2 linked regions of the Bdellovibrio bacteriovorus genome follow. The protein of the gene in region 1 interacts with the protein of each later gene in a pairwise test. Links are inferred from orthologs where the notes say so. Each region holds a gene or a part of one and is shown in the gene's direction. Other genes may lie near its edges.

Evidence for each region.
Region 2: the proteins of secD (region 1) and pheT interact in binary tests that used the Escherichia coli proteins (3 or more experiments, as listed by UniProt). The link is inferred for Bdellovibrio bacteriovorus from one-to-one orthologs.

Annotation. Positions count from the first base shown.
Region 1 is NZ_CP020946.1:1,677,403-1,687,737, forward strand. Bases 2,562-5,508 are described here. They hold secD (protein translocase subunit SecD), read left to right. Parts: upstream 2,562-3,161; coding sequence 3,162-4,856; downstream 4,857-5,508. Other genes in these bases: tgt (tRNA guanosine(34) transglycosylase Tgt), read left to right, coding at 2,562-2,693; yajC (preprotein translocase subunit YajC), read left to right, coding at 2,821-3,162; secF (protein translocase subunit SecF), read left to right, coding at 4,866-5,508. In the rest of the region: B9G79_RS08000 (DMT family transporter), read right to left, coding at 1-388; tRNA preQ1(34) S-adenosylmethionine ribosyltransferase-isomerase QueA, read left to right, coding at 473-1,513; more of tgt, read left to right, coding at 1,518-2,561; more of secF, read left to right, coding at 5,509-5,804; single-stranded-DNA-specific exonuclease RecJ, read left to right, coding at 5,813-7,540; 7-cyano-7-deazaguanine synthase QueC, read left to right, coding at 7,537-8,232; B9G79_RS08040 (DUF366 family protein), read left to right, coding at 8,238-8,807; B9G79_RS08045 (hypothetical protein), read right to left, coding at 8,917-9,345; B9G79_RS08050 (TolC family protein), read right to left, coding at 9,356-10,335. UniProt on the Escherichia coli protein: Part of the Sec protein translocase complex. Interacts with the SecYEG preprotein conducting channel. SecDF uses the proton motive force (PMF) to complete protein translocation after the ATP-dependent function of SecA.
Region 2 is NZ_CP020946.1:2,215,246-2,225,754, reverse strand. The notes cover bases 6,065-9,185. They hold pheT (phenylalanine--tRNA ligase subunit beta), read left to right. Parts: upstream 6,065-6,464; coding sequence 6,465-8,906; downstream 8,907-9,185. Other genes in these bases: B9G79_RS10700 (integration host factor subunit alpha), read left to right, coding at 9,052-9,185; pheS (phenylalanine--tRNA ligase subunit alpha), read left to right, coding at 6,065-6,468. Outside these bases: mvaD (diphosphomevalonate decarboxylase), read left to right, coding at 1-485; B9G79_RS10740 (mevalonate kinase family protein), read left to right, coding at 475-1,362; B9G79_RS10735 (DNA alkylation repair protein), read left to right, coding at 1,389-2,126; B9G79_RS10730 (TrmH family RNA methyltransferase), read right to left, coding at 2,164-2,919; B9G79_RS10725 (hypothetical protein), read right to left, coding at 2,928-3,341; B9G79_RS10720 (winged helix-turn-helix domain-containing protein), read right to left, coding at 3,338-4,465; B9G79_RS10715 (16S rRNA (guanine(527)-N(7))-methyltransferase RsmG), read right to left, coding at 4,465-5,331; more of pheS, read left to right, coding at 5,443-6,064; more of B9G79_RS10700, read left to right, coding at 9,186-9,384; B9G79_RS10695 (MerR family transcriptional regulator), read left to right, coding at 9,356-9,898; B9G79_RS10690 (hypothetical protein), read right to left, coding at 9,958-10,509.

The DNA of each region.
Region 1 (10,335 bases):
TTCCTAAAAGAACAAAAACAGCTCCCAGGAACTGCAGGCCGTGGGCGCGTTCCCCCAAAAGGACGGTGGAATACAGCCACACCAGCACCATGGCACCTCCGCGCATGATGGCGTAAGATTTGCCAAGACTTGAAGCTCGCAATGCTTTGGACAACGTCAGAAAATAGAACCCCTCAAAAATACCTGAAAGAACTGCGATCGCAAAGGCGCGGTTGTCCGGAAAAATGAACCCCGTCCCGCTGATCGGCAGACTGACCGCTGTCAGCAAACCGCTCAGTAAAATGGTCAGAAAAAGGAAGCTTTCCTTGTCTTTAGAAGCCTTGGCCAGGCCATTCCAGGCGGCGTGAAGCAGGGCAGAGAGTAAAAGTAACAGGGGTCCTAAAGTCATGGTTGTTGTTTTAAACCCTTTCCATGGGTCGAAGCCACAAAAAAACTGCCTCGTATGGGGGTTTTATGGTATCAGAACCCACCTATGAAACTGACCGATTTGGACTTTTCCTACCCTGAAGAGCTTATTGCCACGTCCCCTGTGCGGCCGTCCCGCGTGATGTGGGTGGAAGGCGAATTAGAGCCTCAGGAAATCAGTTTGCAGGAACTGTTGTCACGTATTCCCGCCGGCGATGTGCTGGTGGTGAATAACACCCGCGTCTTAAAGCGCCGGGTTTTTTCTGGTGACGTTGAAATCCTTTTCCTGAAGCAGATCAATGCCACGGACTGGGAAGTTTTATTTCCGTCCAAGAAATTCAAAATCGGTGCGGCGCTGGAACTTCCGTTGGGCGTGCAGATGACCTTGCTGCAAAAAGGTCGCCCGCAAACCGTTCGGCTGAGTCAGGAAGTGGGCGAGGATTACTTCCAGAAGGTGGCGGAACTGCCACTGCCTCCGTACATTCAAAAAGCCCGGGAGCAGCGTCACACTGTCGAGGCGGACGAGTCCTGGTATCAGACGGCGTGGAATAAAAGTCCTGGCAGTTTTGCGGCACCCACGGCCAGTCTGCATTTTTCCGCCGACGACATTGAAGGTCTGAAAAAACGGGGCGTGAAAGTTTTGGAAGTCACTTTGCACGTGGGCCTGGGAACCTTCCTGCCGGTGACGGCGGAAGATCTGAATGATCACGACATGCACGAAGAATATGTGGAAATCTCTGCCTCCACATGGGCGGCGGTTCAGAATGCCAAAGCGGAAGGTCGCAGGATCTGGTCCCTGGGCACCACAACCAGCAGATCGCTCGAAAGTGCGGCTCAGGGTCTTTTGGGTGAAATGTCTGAAGCCGGTTTCAGTGGCTTTACCAAGCTGCTGATTCAACCCGGATACCAGTACAAAGTGGTGGATTGCCTGATGACGAATTTCCATCAGCCGCAGTCGACTCTGGTGGCTTTGGTCGCCGGATTTTCTTCCTTGAATCGAGTAAAAGCTTGCTATCAATGGGCCATTGAGCGAAAGTTCCGGCTCTTTTCTTATGGCGATCTGACAGTTTGGGTCGCGGCCGCAAAGTCGGCAGTTCACGAAGGGTGAGGTTATGTTGGACGGTCACAATTCCACAGCCGTGGGTCCTAATTCCACTGCAACAGATGCAAACATGAAACTGGGTGAATTCAAAGTTCACGCGACTGACGGCAATGCCCGTCGTGCCACCCTGATGACCGCACACGGTCCGGTGCAGACGCCGGTCTTTATGGCCGTGGGTACGAAGGCCACCGTGAAAGCCATGACTCCGGAAGAACTGAAAGACTGCGGCACTCAAGTGGTTTTGGGGAACACCTACCACCTGCACTTGCGCCCTGGTGAAAAAACCATCGCGCGCATGGGGGGCTTGCACAAGTTCATGAACTGGCATGGCCCGATTTTGACGGACTCTGGCGGTTTCCAGGTGTTCTCTTTGTCCCAGCTTCGCAATATGACTGAAGAGGGTGTGGAGTTCCGTTCGCACCTTGATGGCGCGAAGCACTTTATCTCTCCTGAAAAGTCCATGGAAATCCAAATGGACCTGGGTTCAGACATCATCATGGCCTTTGACGAGTGCTTGAAGTACCCGGCCACCGATGAAGAAATCGAAAAGTCCATGGCGCTGACCTATCGTTGGCTGCTGCGTTCCCAGGCCGCGATGACCCGCAAGGAAAGTCTGCTGTTTGGTATCGTTCAGGGCGGTTTGAGCCTGAAACATCGTTTGAAATCCATGGAGCAGATCTGTTCCGTGGATCTTCCGGGTTATGCATTGGGTGGATTCAGCGTCGGGGAGCCGATGCACTTGATGCACGCATTGCTTCCGGATGTGGCACCAAGAATGCCAGCCAATAAGCCGCGTTATCTGATGGGCGTTGGGACGCCGACGGATTTGATTATCGCAATTGATTCCGGCGTTGATATGTTTGACTGCGTCATGCCTACAAGAGTGGCACGCAACGGGACGATTTATACCTGGAACGGCAAGGTCAGCATCAAACGTTCTGAGTATAAGGAAGATCCTTCGGCTTTGGATCCGGAATGTGATTGCTATACTTGTAAGAACTATTCCAAGGCTTACTTGCGTCACATGTTCATGAGCGGAGAAATCCTGGGCTCCCGCCTGAACACCATCCACAACATTCATTTCTATATGAAAGTGATGGAAAAGGCGCGTGAGGCCATCGCTGAAGGCCGCTGGGCAGAGTATAGAGACTTCTGCTTAACACGCTTCGCCAAGAAAGATTCTTAAAGCCGATGAAGGCCCTCCGCCTTGCATCCGAACCTTTTTGATCGACTTTCTACTAAAGTATTGATTCTTCCCAAGAATAATGCTGAATTTTAACGTCAGTTAGAATTGTAAGTTTATGGAGGAATCAATGTTATACGGACTTCTTGTATCCACAGCTCACGCACAATCAGCGGCTCCTGGCGGTCAGCCATCAGCTTTCGAAATGTTTGTGCCGTTCATCTTTATCTTCGTCATCTTCTATTTCCTTATTATTCGCCCTCAGTCCAAACGTCAGAAAGAACACCAGAAGTTCCTGACTGAAATTAAAAGAGGTGACGAAGTTGTCACTTCCTCCGGCATTCTGGGCCGTGTAGAAGGCATCACTGAGCAATTTGTGACTTTGGAGATCGCAGACGGCGTTAAGGTGAAAATGCTTCGCAGCCAGATCGCAACATCTCAGAAAGCAGCAACTCAAGAGGAAAAGAAATAATGGAAGGTCTTCGCTGGAGAACGTTTGTAGCAGTATTGGGCGTTGCCGCATCTTTGGTGTGGGTATTGCCTAACTTGGTTAACTTGTCGGAAGTGTCCTGGTGGCCTTCCAAGCAAAAGCTGAATTATGGTCTGGACATCCAGGGTGGTTTGCACCTTGTTATGGGTGTGGATGTTGACGGCGTGGTGAAAGAATCCACAACTCGTCTGATCAGCACTATGAAAGCGGAAATGACCAAGGAAAACGTGGCTTATGCTGACGTTAAATCCGAAAAGCCAGAATCCGGAGAGGTTCAGGTTGTGGTGGCTGATGCTGCGGGCAAGGCTGCTGTCGAAAAGTTCATCTCTGACAAATATTCCACTGTTTTGCAGGTTGTTGGTTCCACTGACACTTCTGTGACGGCTCGTTATTTTGATGCTTACCTGAATGACTACAAAAACCGCGTTATTCAGCAGTCCATCGAAACAATCCGTAACCGTATCGATGAATTCGGTGTGGCCGAGCCTTCTATTTCCCAGCAGGGTGCCAACCGCATCCTGATCCAGTTGCCTGGTATGGCTGACGCTGAAAAAGCGAAACAGCTTATCAATACAACTGCGAAACTGGATTTCATGATCGTGTCTAATGAAAAGACACCTCAGGAACTTCAGGTGATGATTGCTGAGGCGGAAAAAGCTGGCAATTTCAACATGGAAAACACCAAGTACTCTGACTATGTGACTCGCGTGAATGAGGCTTTGAAAGGAAAACTTCCAGAGAAAACGGCAGTTTACTTTGAAAAAGCACCAAATGCGGCGACGATCGATGCCGGCGCAATTCCTTACCTGCTAAGAACTGACACTGATCTTGGTGGTGGTGCTTTGGATGACGCTTTCGTGGGTTATGACCAATACGGTTCTCCACAAGTGTCTTTGCAGTTCAACTCTGCGGGTGCTCAGAAATTCGCTGATTTGACTGGCAACAACGTGGGCAAACAGATGGCCATCGTTCTTGATAAAGTTGTTAAATCCGCTCCAAGCATCCGTGACCGTATTGCGGGTGGTTCTGCTGTCATCACATTGGGTGGTGGTCGTGACCGTAACGGCATGATGGATGAAGCAAAAATGATCTCCACTTCTTTGCGTGCGGGTGCTTTGCCTGCTTCTTTGGAGCAGTTGGAAGAGCGTCGCGTGGGTCCAACTTTGGGTGCTGATGCTATCGGTAAAGCCAAACTTGGTTCCTATGTGGGTGCGGCGATCATCGTGATCTTCATGCTGGTTTACTACAAATCAATGGGAGCAGTGGCGTCCGTGGCTTTGGGGTTGAACATCCTGGGCATCTTCGCTTTGCTGACGACTTTCGGTGCAACTCTGACTTTACCGGGTATTGCGGGTATCGCATTGACCGTGGGCTTTGCGGTTGACGCCAACGTTCTGATCAATGAGCGGATCCGGGAGGAACTGCGAATGGGTCACGGAATCAAGGTGGCTGTCGCTGAAGGTTACAACCGTGCGATGTCTGCGATCATCGATGCCAACGTGACGACGGCGGCGACGGCGGTGGTTCTGTTGTACTTCGGTACGGGCCCGGTGCGTGGTTTCGCGGTGACCTTGTTGATCGGTATCGTGACTTCCATGTTCGCAAACGTGTTCGTTTCCAAAGTTATCGTTGATACTTTGGTGAATAAATTCAACTTCAAGAAGTTGTCGGTTTAGTAGGTATATATGGCTAATAAAAATACAGAATCATTTGGACGTTTTGATTTCGTCGGTAAAGCCTGGTTCTTCGGGGGCGTGTCCCTGATCCTGGTTGTTGCTTCTTTGATTTATCTTGCGGTTCACGGGATCAACTACGGTATCGACTTTAAGGGTGGTACCGAGATCCAGGTGAAATTTGACCAGGGTGTGACCATTGATCAGGTTCGTGACTCCGTGGCGAGTCTGGACTTGGGTGAAGTGGGTGTTCAGTCCTTCGGTGAAGGCAACGAATTCATCATTCGTTTCCAGGGCCGTGAAGGTAAAACGGACAAAGAGACGAATGAGATTTTGAATGCGGACCTGACCAAGGTTCGTGGCATCATCACCGAGAAATTCCAGGCTTCCAATCCGGACATCCGCCGTATTGATACCGTGGGTCCTCAGGTGGGTGCGGAGTTGAAGCGTAACGGTTTGCTGGCAGTATTCTATTGCTTGCTGGTGATCCTGATCTACGTGGCACTTCGTTTTGATTACAAGTTTGCTCCGGGCGCAGTACTTTGCTTGTTCCACGATGCGGTGATCACTTTGGCGGTCTTCGTTCTTGTGGGTAAAGAAGTGAATGTGTCTATTTTGGCTGCGATCATGACGCTGATTGGTTTCTCTCTGAATGATACCATCGTCGTGTTTGACCGTATCCGTGAGATCGACACTGGAAACCACGATAAGGGCTTCAAGTTCGTTATCAACAAGTCCATCAACGAAATGTTGGTGCGTACTTTGATTACGTCCGGTACCACTTTCGTTTCCGCGCTTTGCCTGTACATCTTTGCTGATGGTACAGTTGAGGACATCGCGTTCTCTATCTGTGTGGGTATCTTCTTCGGTACTTACTCTTCTATCTACGTAGCGGCTCCTTTCGTTCTTTTGATGGACAAGCTCCAGTTCAAAAAAGCTAAAGCGGCGTAAGGATTTTCATGAATCCTTTGTGGACGCTGCGGGAATCTGAGAATGAGCCAGTCATCCCCTCGAATGTCGAGGGGCAATGGCCGAAGCTCATCACAAAGGTTCTTGCAGCCCGCGGTTTTGCTGAAGCTTCCCATGTTGAGAAGCTTCTATTCCCGAAGCTCGCTGATTTGAAAGATCCTCTTGTGCTTAAGGGGATGTCTCAAGCTCTTGAGCGCCTGGGTCAGGCGTACCTGAATAAAGAAAAAATCTGCATCTATGCTGACTTCGATCTGGATGGAACTTCCGGTCTTGCATTGCTGAAAACCGGCATGCTGGCTTTGGGGTTCCCGGATGTTTTGCACTATCAGCCAAAACGCCTGGCCGAAGGTTACGGCTTCCACGCCCATGCGGTCGAGGAGTTGAAAAAGCAAGGTGTCAGTCTGATCATCACCGTCGATGTGGGTATCACCGCGCACGCGGCGATTGATAAAGCCAATGAACTGGGTGTGGATGTAATTCTGACGGATCACCATTTGCCAGCAGAAACAATTCCTGCGGCATTTGTGGTGGTGAACCCCAATCAAGGGGATTGTCCGTCGGGATTGGGTTATCTTTGTGGGGCGGGTGTTGCCTTCTATCTTTTGCGTGGATTGAAACGTCACTTCCACGATCATCCACAACTGCCTAAAAATAATTGGGATTTAAAAGAAGTATTGGATTACTTTACCATCGGTACGCTGACGGACATGGTTCCGCTGGTGGATGACAACCGCGTGCTGGTAAAGCATGGTCTGGTGAAGCTTGCTGAAACCAAGCGTGCCGGACTTCGAGCCTTGCTTGAAGAATTAGACCTGACCGGAAGACCGCTGACCAGTCAGGATGTGGCGATTCGTTTTGCGCCAAAGCTGAATGCGCTTTCTCGTATGGAATCCGGCATTCTTCCGATTGATATATTCTTGTTGGATGATCCCAGCCAAGCCCGCGATATGGTTCGACAAGTGATGAAGAATAATTCCACCCGCGTGCAATTGCAGGGGGATGCGGAAGCAGAAGCTCAACAATTACTTCAAGGCTGGCCTCATCAGGATTTCGTGTTTGTCGCTTCCAAAAACTTCCACCGCGGAGTTCTTGGGTTGATCGCGACGAAGCTGACTCAAGTCTATAACAAACCAGCCTTTGTGGGGGCGGTGGGTGATGACGGCATGATCGTGGGCAGTGCGCGTTTGCCGCAAGGTCAGGAAGCCTGTCTTGTGGAAGCAATGTCTTCTGCACAGGAATTGCTAAGCCGCTTCGGTGGTCATTCGGCCGCGGCGGGTTTTGAGATTGCGGAAACCAAGGTTTCCACTTTCGTGGGTAAGCTGGCGGATCATTTCTCGGATTTGCGTGAAAAGCCAAAACCGCTGGAAATCTTCTATGATGTTGAAGCGGGACTTTCCGAGGTCAGTGAAGGTTTGATGAAGTGGTATGACTTCGTCGGTCCTTTCGGCGCGGGGTTCTCGATTCCTTTGATTCATTTCACGAATGTTCAGGTCTTGTCCAAACGCGAACTCAAGGGCGGGCATCTTCGTCTGAAAATTGCTGATGCTGATGGCGGGGCTTCTGCGGAAGCGTTGTTGTTTACTCCGACACCGCGCCAGTTGGATACTTTGACCAATGTGCCGGGGTTCTACCATGTTCTGGGTGAACTGCAGTGGAACTATTTTGCCGGGCAAAAGACAGTTCAGATTCTTATTCGGGATTTAAAGGCAGCCACATGAAAAAAAACAAAAAGGTCGTAGTGCTTTTATCGGCGGGGTTGGACTCGACGGTGAATGCGTATGAGGCTATCAAACACCACCATGAAATTGTTCTGGCTTTGACTTTCAATTACGGGCAGCGTGCCGCGAAGAAAGAGCTGGAGGCTTCCGCAAATATCGCAAAACACCTGGGGGTTCCACACAAAGTGGTCGAGCTTCCATGGTTCAAGGACTTTAACAAGTCGTCTTTGCTGGTCGAGGATCAGACGGTCCCTACCGGGGCGGCAGTGGAAATCGACAATCAGCAAAAATCGGAAGAAACCGCGAAGTCAGTGTGGGTTCCCAATCGCAACGGGATCTTTTTGAACATTGCGGCGGCTTACGCAGAAGCTTTAGGTGCTGATGCGGTCATCCCGGGATTCAACGCTGAAGAGGCGGCAACTTTCCCGGACAATTCCCGCGAGTTCCTTGAGCAGGCCACCAAGTCCCTGTGGTATTCCACGTCCAATCATGTGACGGTGGGGTGTTACACGGCTCATTTGAAAAAGCCTGATATCGTGCGGTTGGGGCAGGGGCTGAAGATTCCCTGGGAATTGATTTGGCCTTGCTATTTCTCGGGCGACAAGTGGTGCGGGCAGTGTGAGTCCTGTCTTCGTTCCAAGCGGGCTTTTGCTTCAGCCAACATTGATGTGAAACATCTTTTTAAGGAGTAGTGCGGATGGAAGCTTCATTTATTGAAAAGAAATTTGCCTATGACGGTTCTCAGCTTCGCTCGCTGTTTGCCTATCTGGAACACGGAATTTTGGGACCTTCCATTGTTTCCTGGGTGGGTGCCTGCTCGATCCCTTTTGATCACATGGTGGACGGCGAAGATCTGCTTGAAAAGGCCGTGATCCAGTCCGATGAAATGCTTCATTTTATTATTGAAGTCTTTGATCGTGATTTGTTTTCGGGCGTGGCGTTACAGCGCCTGTTTGCCTCGATCGCGAAAGATTATGTGCAGTCTCACGGGAAGGGTCTTCTGACGGGTAAATCGGTTCGTCGCGACGGGGATGATATTTACCTGGATACCAAAAAGTTAAGCATTAGCATTGCGACTCGCTCACCAGTGTCGGTGATGGTTCATTTCGCCATGAACGTCACCAACAAGGGCACTCCGGTTGAAACCCTGTCTTTGCAGGATCTGGAGCTGGATCCAGTGCGCGTGGCCGAAGACCTGATGTCCCTGTTCCGCCGCGAATTCGAATCGATCACCGTAGCCACCCAAAAAGTCCGCCCCGTTCCTTAGGCGGACCTTCTCGCTTCGACGTGCTTAAAGCACGCCTGCACTGCGAAGGTCCGCCTCCGCCTTGCATCTGGGGCTTTTTGAGTCGCCTAAGCCCCAGCACGTTTTTCGCTTAGTGGTGGTGGGAGTGGTCTTCTTTTTTGGATTCCTTCTTGGATTCTTTGAAGACAGGAAGAGGGAGCTTGTAGATGGCTTCGTTACCTACGGCTTTTTCTCTTGTTGCCTGAATAATCAAATTTGTTTTTGCCGGAACTTTTCCATTCGGAATGCAGTGATAGTGGTCAGTGCCCATCACGGAGCATGTGTATTTTACTTCTGATTTTTTATTTTTTGCTGTCACCGCTACGGATGAATCTTTGATGGTTGGGTTTTCAAAGTTCATATCCAGCAGGTAAACGTGAACGCTCTGGTCTTTGTCCACGGTGATTTCCGTGTGGAAAGCTCCCGGCATTTGGACATGGCCACCATGCGGACCTGGTTTGTCTTCGCCATGGGCCCAGGAAAGCGCGGGAAGAAGGATAAGAGTTGCTAGCAGTTTCATGTTGTTCTCCTTAGATAGTCAGTTCGTCAAATTTCAATTTCAGGATTGCAAGTTCTTTTTGTACTTCCAGCAGGCGGGTGCGGTTGTCAAAAAGGCTGTTGGTGGCGCTGGCAAGGTCTGAAGAGTTTTTTACTCCACGACGGTATTCAGACAATGTCAGGTCATAGTATTTCTGAGTCAGTGTCTGGCGTTTCTCCAGCAACGTGCGCAGTTGTAAAAGTTCCCGGGCTTTGTTGCGCAGGCTGGAAACTTGCGTATCCAGTTGCAGGCGGGTGCTGGTTTTCTCCAGGCCTTGAGCTTTTTCGATTTCTTTCGCAGCGGCGCTTTTAAAGCGCGTGTCAAGACCCGAGAACAGCGTCCAGGTCATCAGCACCGACACACGGGACTCGCTTGCTTCCAGAGGGTCGTCGTATTGTGGAACCAGGCGACCGTACTGAGCATTCACATCAATGCTGGGAAGGTACGCCCCTTGGGTCTGCTGGCGGCGCAGTTGTGAGCTTTGCTCGAGCGCTTCCTGCTTCTGTAAAGTGGGGTTGCCAGCTAGGTCCGACTTTGCAAAATCAGCTTCGCTGATGCGCGGGAAAGTTTCTTTTGTGGTCAATTGCACGGGTTCTGAGCTGTTGATCAGGGTTTTGATCACATCTTTTGAAACCTGCAGATCGGTCTTATGAGTTTCGATTTCCGCTGACAGTGTGCTTTCTTCCAGGTCCAGTTCAATGGCATCCACGTTCGACGTCAGACCGGCATTGATTTTTTTCTGAGCCATGGCGCGCTGGTTGTGCAGGAACTGCAGTTTTTCCGAATCCACAGCAATAAAATGCGTGTTGAGCAAAGCTTCGTAGTACGCTTCCCCCAGCTCGCGGTGCAGGCGGCGCGAGGTGATTTCAAAGTCGAAGTCTGCAATGCGGCTTTCCTGAGTGGCAACGCTTTTTGCCTTCCAGTCCTGGCCGCCGCGATACAGGTTCCAGCGTCCGCTGAGATAGCCGACAT
Region 2 (10,509 bases), 540 kb from region 1 along the record:
AATACGCCGAGCCGATGGCGTTTGAAGTCAAAAACCTGCACCACATGGTGGTGATTGTCGAAGACTCTAAAAAAGAGGTTTCCAGTTCTGAGGCGCACAAACTTGTGACCACAAGCCCGCGTTTCACCGGTCGTCCAGAGCGTGCGGAATTGCGCCTGAAAGACCTAAGCATGGCCTTGCAGTTCAATGACTGGCATATCGCGCGTCAGATCGTCTGGGATGAGTTCATCGATATGCACCGTTTGTTTGAAACCAGCACGCCGTCTTTCACTTATATGAACGATGGATCCAAAAAGGTTCTGGAAGATTGCCAGGCGTTTTGGAACAAATGGCAAGATGGCCCTTTGGTGACCATGGATGCGGGTGCCAACGTGCACTTGTTGTTCCGTCATGATCAGAAAAAACAGTTCGCGCAGTATCGTGAGCATTTTGAAAAGGACTTCAAGGTCATGGCCTTTGAAGGTGTGAAAGACAATGTCCATTGATTTCACCTGCAAAGCCTTTGGTAAATGTATCATAGCTGGTGAGCACGCGGTTTTGCGTGGTGTGCCGGCGGTGGTGTTTCCCATCCAGTCCCGCAATCTGGATTTAAGTTATTCCCGCGGCGAGCAGCCGTTGGAACTGCGTCTGGTCGGGGATCACGGCAAAGAATTGCAATTGCTGGTGTGGGGCGTGCTTGAAAAGGCGTGCGAGCTTAAAGGCATTAAACGCTCCGATTTAAAAGGCACCTTGTTGCTGGAATCCTCCATTCCTGTGGGGGCGGGCATGGGCGCTTCCGCCGCGCTTTGTGTGGCCCTGACCCGTTGGTTGGGATATCTGGGGTATGTTGTTGAAGAGGACTACTATGAATTCGCCCGCAATTTGGAAAACCTGTTCCATGGTGAATCCAGCGGCGTTGATATTGCCGTTGCCTTAAGTGGTGAAGGTCTGCGTTTTGTACGTAATGGCGAAAAGAAGCCTCTGACCCCGGCGTGGAAACCGCACTGGTACATCTCTTATTCTGGCAAACGCGGTGTCACCGTGGATGCTGTGAACAAGGTGAAAGACCTGCTTCTGAAAAATCCCACAGTGGGTGAAAAGATCGATCAGCAGATGGCTGAAGCCGTGGGCATCTTGGAAACAGCCCTGAAGATGGATGAAAAAACAGGCCTGCCAGTTTTGGCAAAAGCCCTGACCCTGGCAGGTGACTGCTTTGAAAAGTGGGACCTGAACGAAGGCGAACCCGCAAAACACATCGCCTGGCTCAAAGAACAAGGCGCCCTGGCCGTAAAACCAACCGGTTCTGGCGGTGGCGGCTACGTCTTGTCCCTGTGGACCTCACTGCCCCCGGCAGAAATCCAATCTCAATTAATCCCCTGCTAAAAGGTGCCTGGTTGAAGGCGGCGAGCATGAAGAAAAAGTCAGGCATTTCGCAAGCATTGTCAGCGGTATCGCAGCTGCAAAAGGACGTTCAAAGTCATGCGGATGCCAGTCGCGCCGTCGTCTTGCAAAGATTCTTCAAAACCGGAAAAGGCGAGTATGCTGAGGGCGATGTCTTTTTAGGTCTGACCGTTCCGCAAAGCCGTAAAATCGCCAAAAAGTATGCTTCCGCTCTTAGTTTGAAAGAGCTTGATAGTCTGGTGAAGTCCGCGAATCACGAAGAGCGTCTGATAGCTCTGCTGATTTTGGTGTCGCAGTTTCAAGAGGCCACTGAAAAAGAACAAGCCCGTATCTTTAAGCTTTATATCAAGAATTCAAAGTACGTGAACAACTGGGACCTGGTGGACACCTCCGCACCAGCCATTGTTGGTGGCTATCTGCTGAATCGAGATCGTTCTGTTTTGCAGGAACTTGCGACATCCAAGAACCTGTGGCAGCGCCGGATTGCCATGCTGGCGACTTTTCATTTTATCTATAATGGCGAGTCCGCCGACACGCTTAAGATCGCAAAGCTTCTGTTGAAGGACGAGCACGACCTGATTCACAAGGCGGTGGGCTGGATGTTGCGGGAAATGGGTAAAAGAGTCAGCGAAGAAAAACTGCTGAAGTTTCTGGATCAATATGCGGCCAAGATGCCAAGAACGATGCTGCGCTATTCTTTGGAAAAGCTGCCTGCAGAAAAACGCAGGCATTACATGAATAAATAAACAGGCGCAGTTCACGCCTGCGCCAAGACTGAACGGGTTAGCGGTGCTGACAAGAGTAGCTGTACAGCGCAATACTGCCAGCGACGGTGGCATTCAGGGATTCCACGCTCTGGGTAGCTACAGACAGGCGCTGCAGGTTCTTAATCCCACTGAAGCCAGGACCTTCTTCGCCCAAGGCAATACGCACATTTTTCGGCCATTTGAAATTCGCGACACTTTCGCCCTTCATGTCCAAAGCATAGATCTGATCATTGTTGGAAACAAAGTCTGCAAATTTACCGATCTTAAACAACGGCAGTTTCAGCAAAGCCCCCGCGGAAGCCTTGATCGCTTTGGGATGGTACGGGGAACAGCTTTCTTCGGTCAGAATCATTTTGCTCGCACCAAATGCCAAAGAGGAACGCGCCAAAGCGCCCAGGTTGGAAGGATCGCCCAAGGGGGAGATCACTTCCAGGCCTTCAGCTTTTGCAGCTGTAAGCGGAGCGATCTCTTTCGGTTCCAGAACCAGAAGATTGTAGTGCGTGCCCACGACGTCAATTTCGTTAAACAGTGCTTTGGGCAGTTTGAAAACCGGGATGCGCTGGCCTTTAAGCTTAGGCGCGGTCATCGTCACGGACTTCAGGTCCTCGTGCACGATTTCACCCTTGATGCGGAAGTTCGGGTTTTCCAAAAACTCTTCGATCAGCTTTTCGCCCATCAGAATAAATTCAGAATGCTTTTTAATTCCGCGCGCAGAGCTGAGGTCGCTCCAGCGGCGGAAATGGTCGTTGGTTTTAGAGCTGATTTCAATCACGGCTGTTCCTACTCGCGGCGGTAAAGTTTCAGGTCGAAGTATTTCTGCGGACCTTTGATGATACGAATCTTGGTTCCGTCCAGGTCTCTGAAGACAATCACGTCATAGAAGTGGGTCGGATCCATGGCGATCTTACCATAGAACAACGGACCGTCCGCCTCCAGCCAACCGGTGGCTTTGTGTGTGAACAGGGCATGGGACTTGATGCGCAATGTGGACAGAGCGTCGCCTTCACGCATTTCCAGATTCACAAACCAGATGGAGTTGTGATCATAAGCCACCCAGTCGCCCTGGAGCTGTTCGCAAGTGACCGGAGTCAGTGAAACAAACGTTGGCCATGGAATGACGGGGTCACCACCCGGGCCGCGGGCATGGGCTGAAATACTGAAAACAGCGAGAATTACTAACAGGAGTGTTTTCATAAAGTAGCTTCCTCCGATTGTCTGAAGTGCACAGATGATTGCGGATTAAAGTAATAACCTTTGCGGTCGCGCAGGATGTATCTTGGGCTTTCCATGTCAGGCTCAAGCAGGGCGCGCAGACGTTTGATCGAAACGTAAATCAGATTGTCATGCAGTTCAGGGTCATAAGCCTGCTGCCAGATGATTTCTATCAGATCTTCCTTGGAATAACGGGTGCCGGCTTTTTTGATGAACAATAAAGCCAGGTCAAAAAGAATATGCTGATTGCGGAAGTCAATCAGGCCCTTGGTGCGCTCCTGAACACTGCGCGCCGCCTCGTCGATCTGGAAATCAAACTGAGGTGCATTGCGAACAATATCTTCAGGGCACATTTGACGGATGAATTTATAAACGCGCGGCAGACGGGTTTTGTCGGTTCCACGCAAAGCCAGTTCGGCGTAAATGCGATAGGCTTCTTTGTTGCCCAGTTCGCGGTTTACAAAGGCCATCTGCGCCAGAATACGGGAAATCAGCAGGTGGAAGCCGTGCAGTTTGGCCTGTTCATAGCAGTCCCACAAAAGATCATTCGCAGCTTCCAGCTTCCCGGTTTGGGTGAAGATATGGGTGCGCAACAGACGCGACGTCAGCTGCATTTCAGCGTTGTCCATCTCTGCCAGAATGGTGTCGAGTTTGTTCAGTTGCAGCAGGCTTTGAGCAAATTGAGCGGGTTCAAAGGCGCGGGACATTGCATTGGTGAACAGCGCGCGCACCAAGGTGTCGAGATCGCCAGATTGTGTGGCTTTCTCAATGGCTGAGTTGATGTAGTCTTGAGATTCCTGCAATTTGCCGTTGGCCAAAAGCCAGGAGCCGATCAGGTTTTCAGCCATGCCCTGCAAGCGCTCATCCGAAGTGTTTCGGCTTAAATTGATCGTTTGATCAATAACGGATTGAGCTTCAGAAAGCTCTTCCAACTCATGACAACACTGGAAGTAAAGACGGGCGGATTCAATCCAGTCTTGGGACTGTCCGCGGGCCGAGGCTTCCACCATGGCCTCTTCGCTCAATAAACGGGCCTCGTGCAGCGCCCCTTTACGGTGCTGCAAACGTGCCAGTTGCAATGAGGTGTTCTGGGTGGAGTCAGACATCAGTATTTAGCCCAGCGTCTTTTTTCTTCGTTGGAAAGTTCGTCCATCAAAAGCTCTTCGCCTTCGTCTTCTTCCGGCAAAGGCATGTTCTTGATTTTTTCATAAACGACCAAGCGACGTTCATGTGGGGTCTGCGGCAGGGAATACGCCACGTCCTGAACCAGTTTGTAGTACTCGGCCCAGTCTTTTTTCGCAGCTTCAATCTCAGGACCCACGCCGGGGCCTTTCATGAAATAAACGCGGCCGCCGATTTCAAGGCAGCTGATCACGTTCCCAAGGGTGTTGCCAATATCTTCAACTGCGCGGGTGATGGCGCCGCGGACAGGGTAAACACAGTGCTTGTTGATGTTGCGGCCCAGGATGTCAAGCTTTTGTAGCTTCATCTCGCTGCGGACATGTTTTAAGAATTCCACACGGCGCTGAACGCCTTCACCCAAAAGGATCTGCTGATCCGGGTACATGATTTTAAGCGGAATTCCCGGGAAGCCCGGCCCGGTGCCCACGTCCAGCAATGGGAACTGAAGGTCCGTGTATTTCATGATGATGATGCTGTCGATAAAGTGTTTGATCGCGACATCGCGCAGTTTCAACAGGCGCGTGAAGTTCTCTTTTTCCTGATTCAGCATCAAAAGGCGGTAAAAGTGCGCCAGTTGCTGCCTTTGGCTGTGGCTGACCAGATCAAATCCGTGATTGCGGAAGACATCAGCAAGGCGATCATTGGCCTCATGGATGTCATAGATCGTCTCTGGTTTCTTATGGCGGCCCATGTTGGAGGTCGCAGGAGGTGCGCCAGCGCCTTTGGACCCATGACGGGCTTCTTGGCGGGCTTTATACGGGCTGTAGTTGGTCTTGTTCTTATGGGCCATAGCAGTCGGGGGAACATAGGTCTAAAGCCCTTAAACCTCAAGTCTTTTCTGCGCCGTGTGTAAAAGCTAAATGCTTGAAAATACGGGCCTCCAGAGGGATATTGAGAACCTATGTCGACGACCAAACTTGATTCCATCAAAGATAACGCCCTGGCGGCCTTTAAAGCGGCCCCCAGCTCCAAAGACCTCTATGATCTGAAAGTTCAGTACCTGGGTAAAAGCGGGTCCCTGACTGAAATCATGAAAGAAATGGCTTCTTTGCCGAAAGAGGAAAAACCTCTTTTTGGTAAAAAAGTGAACGAAGTGAAGCAGCTTCTAGAAGCCGCTTACACCGAGGCCGAAGATGCTCTTAAAAAACAAGAGATCTCTGCAAAAATGGCGGCTGAGGAAATCGACATGACCTTGCCGGCGTTCTCTCAACCAAAAGGGACTGCGCACCCGGTGAACATCGTGGTGGAAGAAATCTTCACTGTGATGTCCCGCCTGGGTTACAGCATCCGCACCGGTCCGATGATCGAAAAGGATTACTATAACTTTGAAGCCCTGAACATCCCGGCGGACCACCCGGCGCGAGACATGGCGGATACCTTCTTCGTCGACAAAACCCACGTTCTAAGAACTCACACGTCTCCGATTCAAATCCATTCTTTGGAAAATGAAGAACTTCCACTGCGTGTGATCGGCACGGGTCCGGTGTTCCGTTGCGACAGTGATATTTCACATCTTCCGAATTTCCACCAGATTGAAGCTTTGTGCGTGGATGAGAAAATCTCCATGGCGGACCTGAAAGGGACCATCAGCTTCTTCGTGCGTGAATTTTTCGGCCCGGGTCTGAAAACCCGTTTCCGTCCCAGCTATTTCCCTTTCACCGAACCTTCGGCGGAAGTCGACTGTTCTTGCCCGATCTGCAAGGGCAAAGGCTGTTCTTTGTGCAAACAAAGCGGCTGGATTGAAATCGGCGGTTGCGGTCTGGTGAACCCGAAAGTGTTCCAGGCAGCTAAAATTGAATATCCTAAATGGCAGGGCTTTGCTTTCGGCTTTGGTGTTGAGCGCATGGCCATCATCAAGTACGGCATCGAAGACATCCGCTTGTTCCCTGAAAACGACGTAAGATTCTTAAGGCAGTTTGTAAAATGAAGATCAGCTTAAAATGGCTCCATGATTATGTAGACGTGACCGAATTCTTCCAAAAGCCAGAAGTCCTGGCGGAAGCATTGACCCGTGGCGGTTTGGAGGTTGAAGAAATCACCAATCGTGCGAAAGACTTCAATCACGTGGTGATTGGTCACATCCTTGAAAAAGACAAACACCCGAATGCTGACAAGCTTTCTTTGTGCCGTGTTTCTACGGGCGAGGGCGTTGTTCATCAGATCGTGTGTGGCGCACAAAACCACAAAGCTGGCGACCGTGTGATCGTGGCTTTGCCGGGTGCGGTTTTGCCGGGGAACTTTGCGATTAAAAAATCCGCAGTTCGTGGCGTGGATTCTGCCGGGATGCTGTGCTCTTTGAAAGAGCTGGGCCTGGCGACGGAATCGGAAGGCATCGCGATTTTGCCAGCGGATGCTCCGGTGGGTAAAGCGTACGCTGAATACGGCGGTTATGATGACGTGACTTTCGAATTGAAAGTCACGGCGAACCGTGCGGACTGTCTGTCTCACTTTGGTCTGGCACGCGAAGTTTCGACATTGTTCGGGAAAGAACTGAAAGTTCCTTCCACAGAAGTCAAAACCAACGGCAAATCCACCAAGTCTGAAATTGCTTTGGACGTTAAAGCCTTCGATCTGTGCCCGCGTTACGCGGGCCGTTTCTTGAAGGGTGTGAAAGTGGGCCCAAGCCCGGCTTGGTTGAAATCCCGCCTTGAAAGCGTGGGCATGAATTCCATCAACAACATCGTGGACGTGACAAACTACGTGATGTTGGAGCTGGGTCAGCCGTTGCACGCTTTTGATGCGGCTTTCATCAACGGCAAAAAAATCATCGTGGACCGTGCAACAGCGGGTGAAAAATTCATCACTTTGGACGGAACCGAAATCGCCCTGAGCGGCGCTGAACTGACCATTCGTGATGCCAATCATCCGGTGTGTCTGGCGGGCGTTGTGGGTGGTAAAAACTCTGGCGTTTCTGATTCCACGACCGAAGTGTTCCTGGAAGCTGCTTACTTCCTGCCGATGAGTGCGCGTAAAACTTCACGTTCGCACGGTATCGACACGGATTCCTCTTACCGCTTTGCCCGGGGTGTGGATCCGGATGGAACTTTGCGCGGTTTGAACCGTGCAGCGGCTTTGATTCTGGAAGTGGCGGGTGGCGAAGCGTATGCTGACCATCATGACTTCTATCCAAACCCGGTGAAAAAAGCGCCAGTGACGATCACCATTAAAACGGTGTCTGAACGTTTGGGTTATGAAGCGGAAGAACACAAATTCGTCGATTTCATGAAACGGCTGGGGTGTGAGATCACTAAAAATGGTGAGACCTTCACCGTGCTTCCTCCGACCTTCCGCTTTGATATCGAACAAGACATGGACCTGGTCGAAGAATACGCTCGCCTGAATGGGTATGAGCATATTCCAGAGGCGTTGCCTGCTTTGGCGGCAGCTCCGAGCTTCCAGGACAAGACCTTTATGTTGAACCGTACCACCAGCGAACTTTTGCGTGGTGAGGGCTTCCAGCAGGCAGTGAACTTTGCCTTTGTCGGCTCCAAAGCTCAGAAAGCTTTCCTGGGTTCTTTGGAATCCATGAAAGCAGCGGGCCTGACGGTGACTGAAAAAGAGATCCGCATCCTGAATCCTCTGAACGAGGAAATGGACGTGATGCGTGGTTCTTTGAGCTTTGGTCTGTTCAGAAACCTGAACAACAACTTCCACTCTGGCAACATGCAGGGGCGTCTGTTTGAAATGGGCAGCACCTTCCATGTGAAAGAGGACGGCGGTTTTGCTGAAGGCAGCCGTGTGGGGATGGCGATCTGGGGTCGCGCCAGCAACCTTTGGAACAAATCTCTGGATTATCCGGTTGTTTATGAACTTAAAGCGGCAGTTGAAGTGCTGTTGAAGTCTTTGAATATCTCTTCTTACACTTGGGTGACTCCGGCGAATAAGTCTGAGGTTCCGGGGTTCTTGCACCAAGGGCAGTTCGCTCAGTTGTTGGTGGAAGGTAAGAAAGTGGGCTTCATCGGGACCGTGCATCCGTTGCTTTTGGAAGACAATAAGATCCGTGTTCCTGCGGCTTTGGCTGAATTGGATCTGGATCAGCTTTATAAAGGCCAGCCTCGTCCATACCGTATCCAAAGCGTGTCCAAGTTCCCGGTAGTGGAGCGTGACTTTGCCTTTGTGATGCCAAAAACCCTGAAAGTCGGCGATGTCCTAAAAGACATCCGCAAGGCGGGAGCAGGTCTTCTTTTGAATGTGGACGTCTTTGACTTGTATGAAGGCGATAAGATGGAAGCGGGCAAAAAATCCGTCGCCATCCGTATCTGGCTGCAGGATAAGAATGCCACACTGCAAGAAACCCAGATTAACGAGACAACAACCAAGATTCTAGAGAGTTTGAAGAAGAATTTTGATCTTTCTGTGAGATAAATTCTTGATTGTTTTCAGTTAGTTGTTAGGCTTAAGGCATAGCCGCAGTGCTGTAGCCCGCAGGGCGAAAGCTGAAGCAGCGCTTGAAGATATTTAATTGGAGTGAATGACTATTATGGCAGGCCAGAACTTAGGTAAATCAACTGTGACTAAGGCCGATATCGTCGAGAACGTATATCAGAAGATTGGTTTCTCCAAAAAAGAGGCTTCTGAATTGGTGGAACTTGTTTTCGACACCTTGAAGACTGTTCTTCAAGATGGCGAAAAAGTTAAGATTTCTGGTTTCGGTAATTTCGTTGTTCGTGGCAAAAACGAGCGCATTGGTCGCAACCCTCAGACAGGGGAGCAGATCAAGATCTCTGCACGCCGTGTTCTTACCTTCCGTCCGTCTCAAGTTTTGAAGGCGATGCTGAATGGTGAGGAATACGCTCACTTGAAAGATGAGGACGATGATGACGACTACGACGACAATGAGTAATCCGTCCCTGGAGGTCGAAAGTTCTGAACTTTCACTAGGGGACCATCATATTGATTTCATCGAGCAGGCTGAAGTTGCCACTTCAGTCCCGGTGACGGCGACCTCTCCGATTTCCATCCCAGCCATGCTGTGTGATGAAAAACTTCTGGAAGAGATCAACGCGATCCCGGACAAGATGGGTTTCAAAATCGGCGACGTGGCCGAAATCCTGGGCATCAAACAATATGTTTTGCGCTACTGGGAAACAGAGTTTGAAGTTCTTCGCCCGAAAAAGGCGTCCAACAACCAGCGTATGTATACGCGCAAGGATGTTGAAAACGCTCTTCTGATCCGCAAGCTTTTGCACCGTGACCGCTTCTCTATCGAGGGCGCACGTAACGCGATGAAAGAGCTGAAAGCGCACGTGAAGAAAGAAAAAGACATGACCCAAGTTTACCATAAACTTGAGGGCATCAACGAAGCGGTGGAGGACTTGATCCTGGATATCCGCAGAGTCCGTCAGATTTTCAAATAGTTTCAATAAAAAAGGCCTCGCAAGAGGCCTTTTTTATTTCTGTATCTTGATATTTGAAATTAGAAGTAAAACGCCCAGCCGACGTTGAAGTAGGAAGCTTTAACTTCCAATTCCACATCAGAGTTGTCGTCTTTAATGGTTGCTGATCCCGCGCCAAGCTCTGCCTTCAAAGCAAAGATCTCTGATAGCGGGAACCATTTCAAACCAAAGCCAAGACTTGCGGTGCTGCCTTTGGCTTCGACTGTTCCGGATTCCATGACCAGACTTCCCAAACTCAAAGCAGCGTAGGGGATCAGGTCTTCGCCCGGTTCATTTTTGATGATGTTAACCTGACCGATAAGCTCAAAAGTTCCCGCAGTGGTTTTGTCACCAGTGTCTTCGTTCTTGTCTGTTGCAGAGCTAAATGCGCCACCCAGTTCAAAACGGCCGAAGTTGTACAGATAGCCGAATTTTGTCTCAGTGGATGTGGTTTCTGATTCAGCGTTGGTGTCTTTGTTTTTGAGCTTGGTGTTGGAACTGGACATTTCCCAAGTCATACCGTGAGTGCGCTTTCTCAGGTCCTGACGGGACTCTTGAGCAGGGGTTTCCTGAGCAAAGGCGTTGGCTGATGT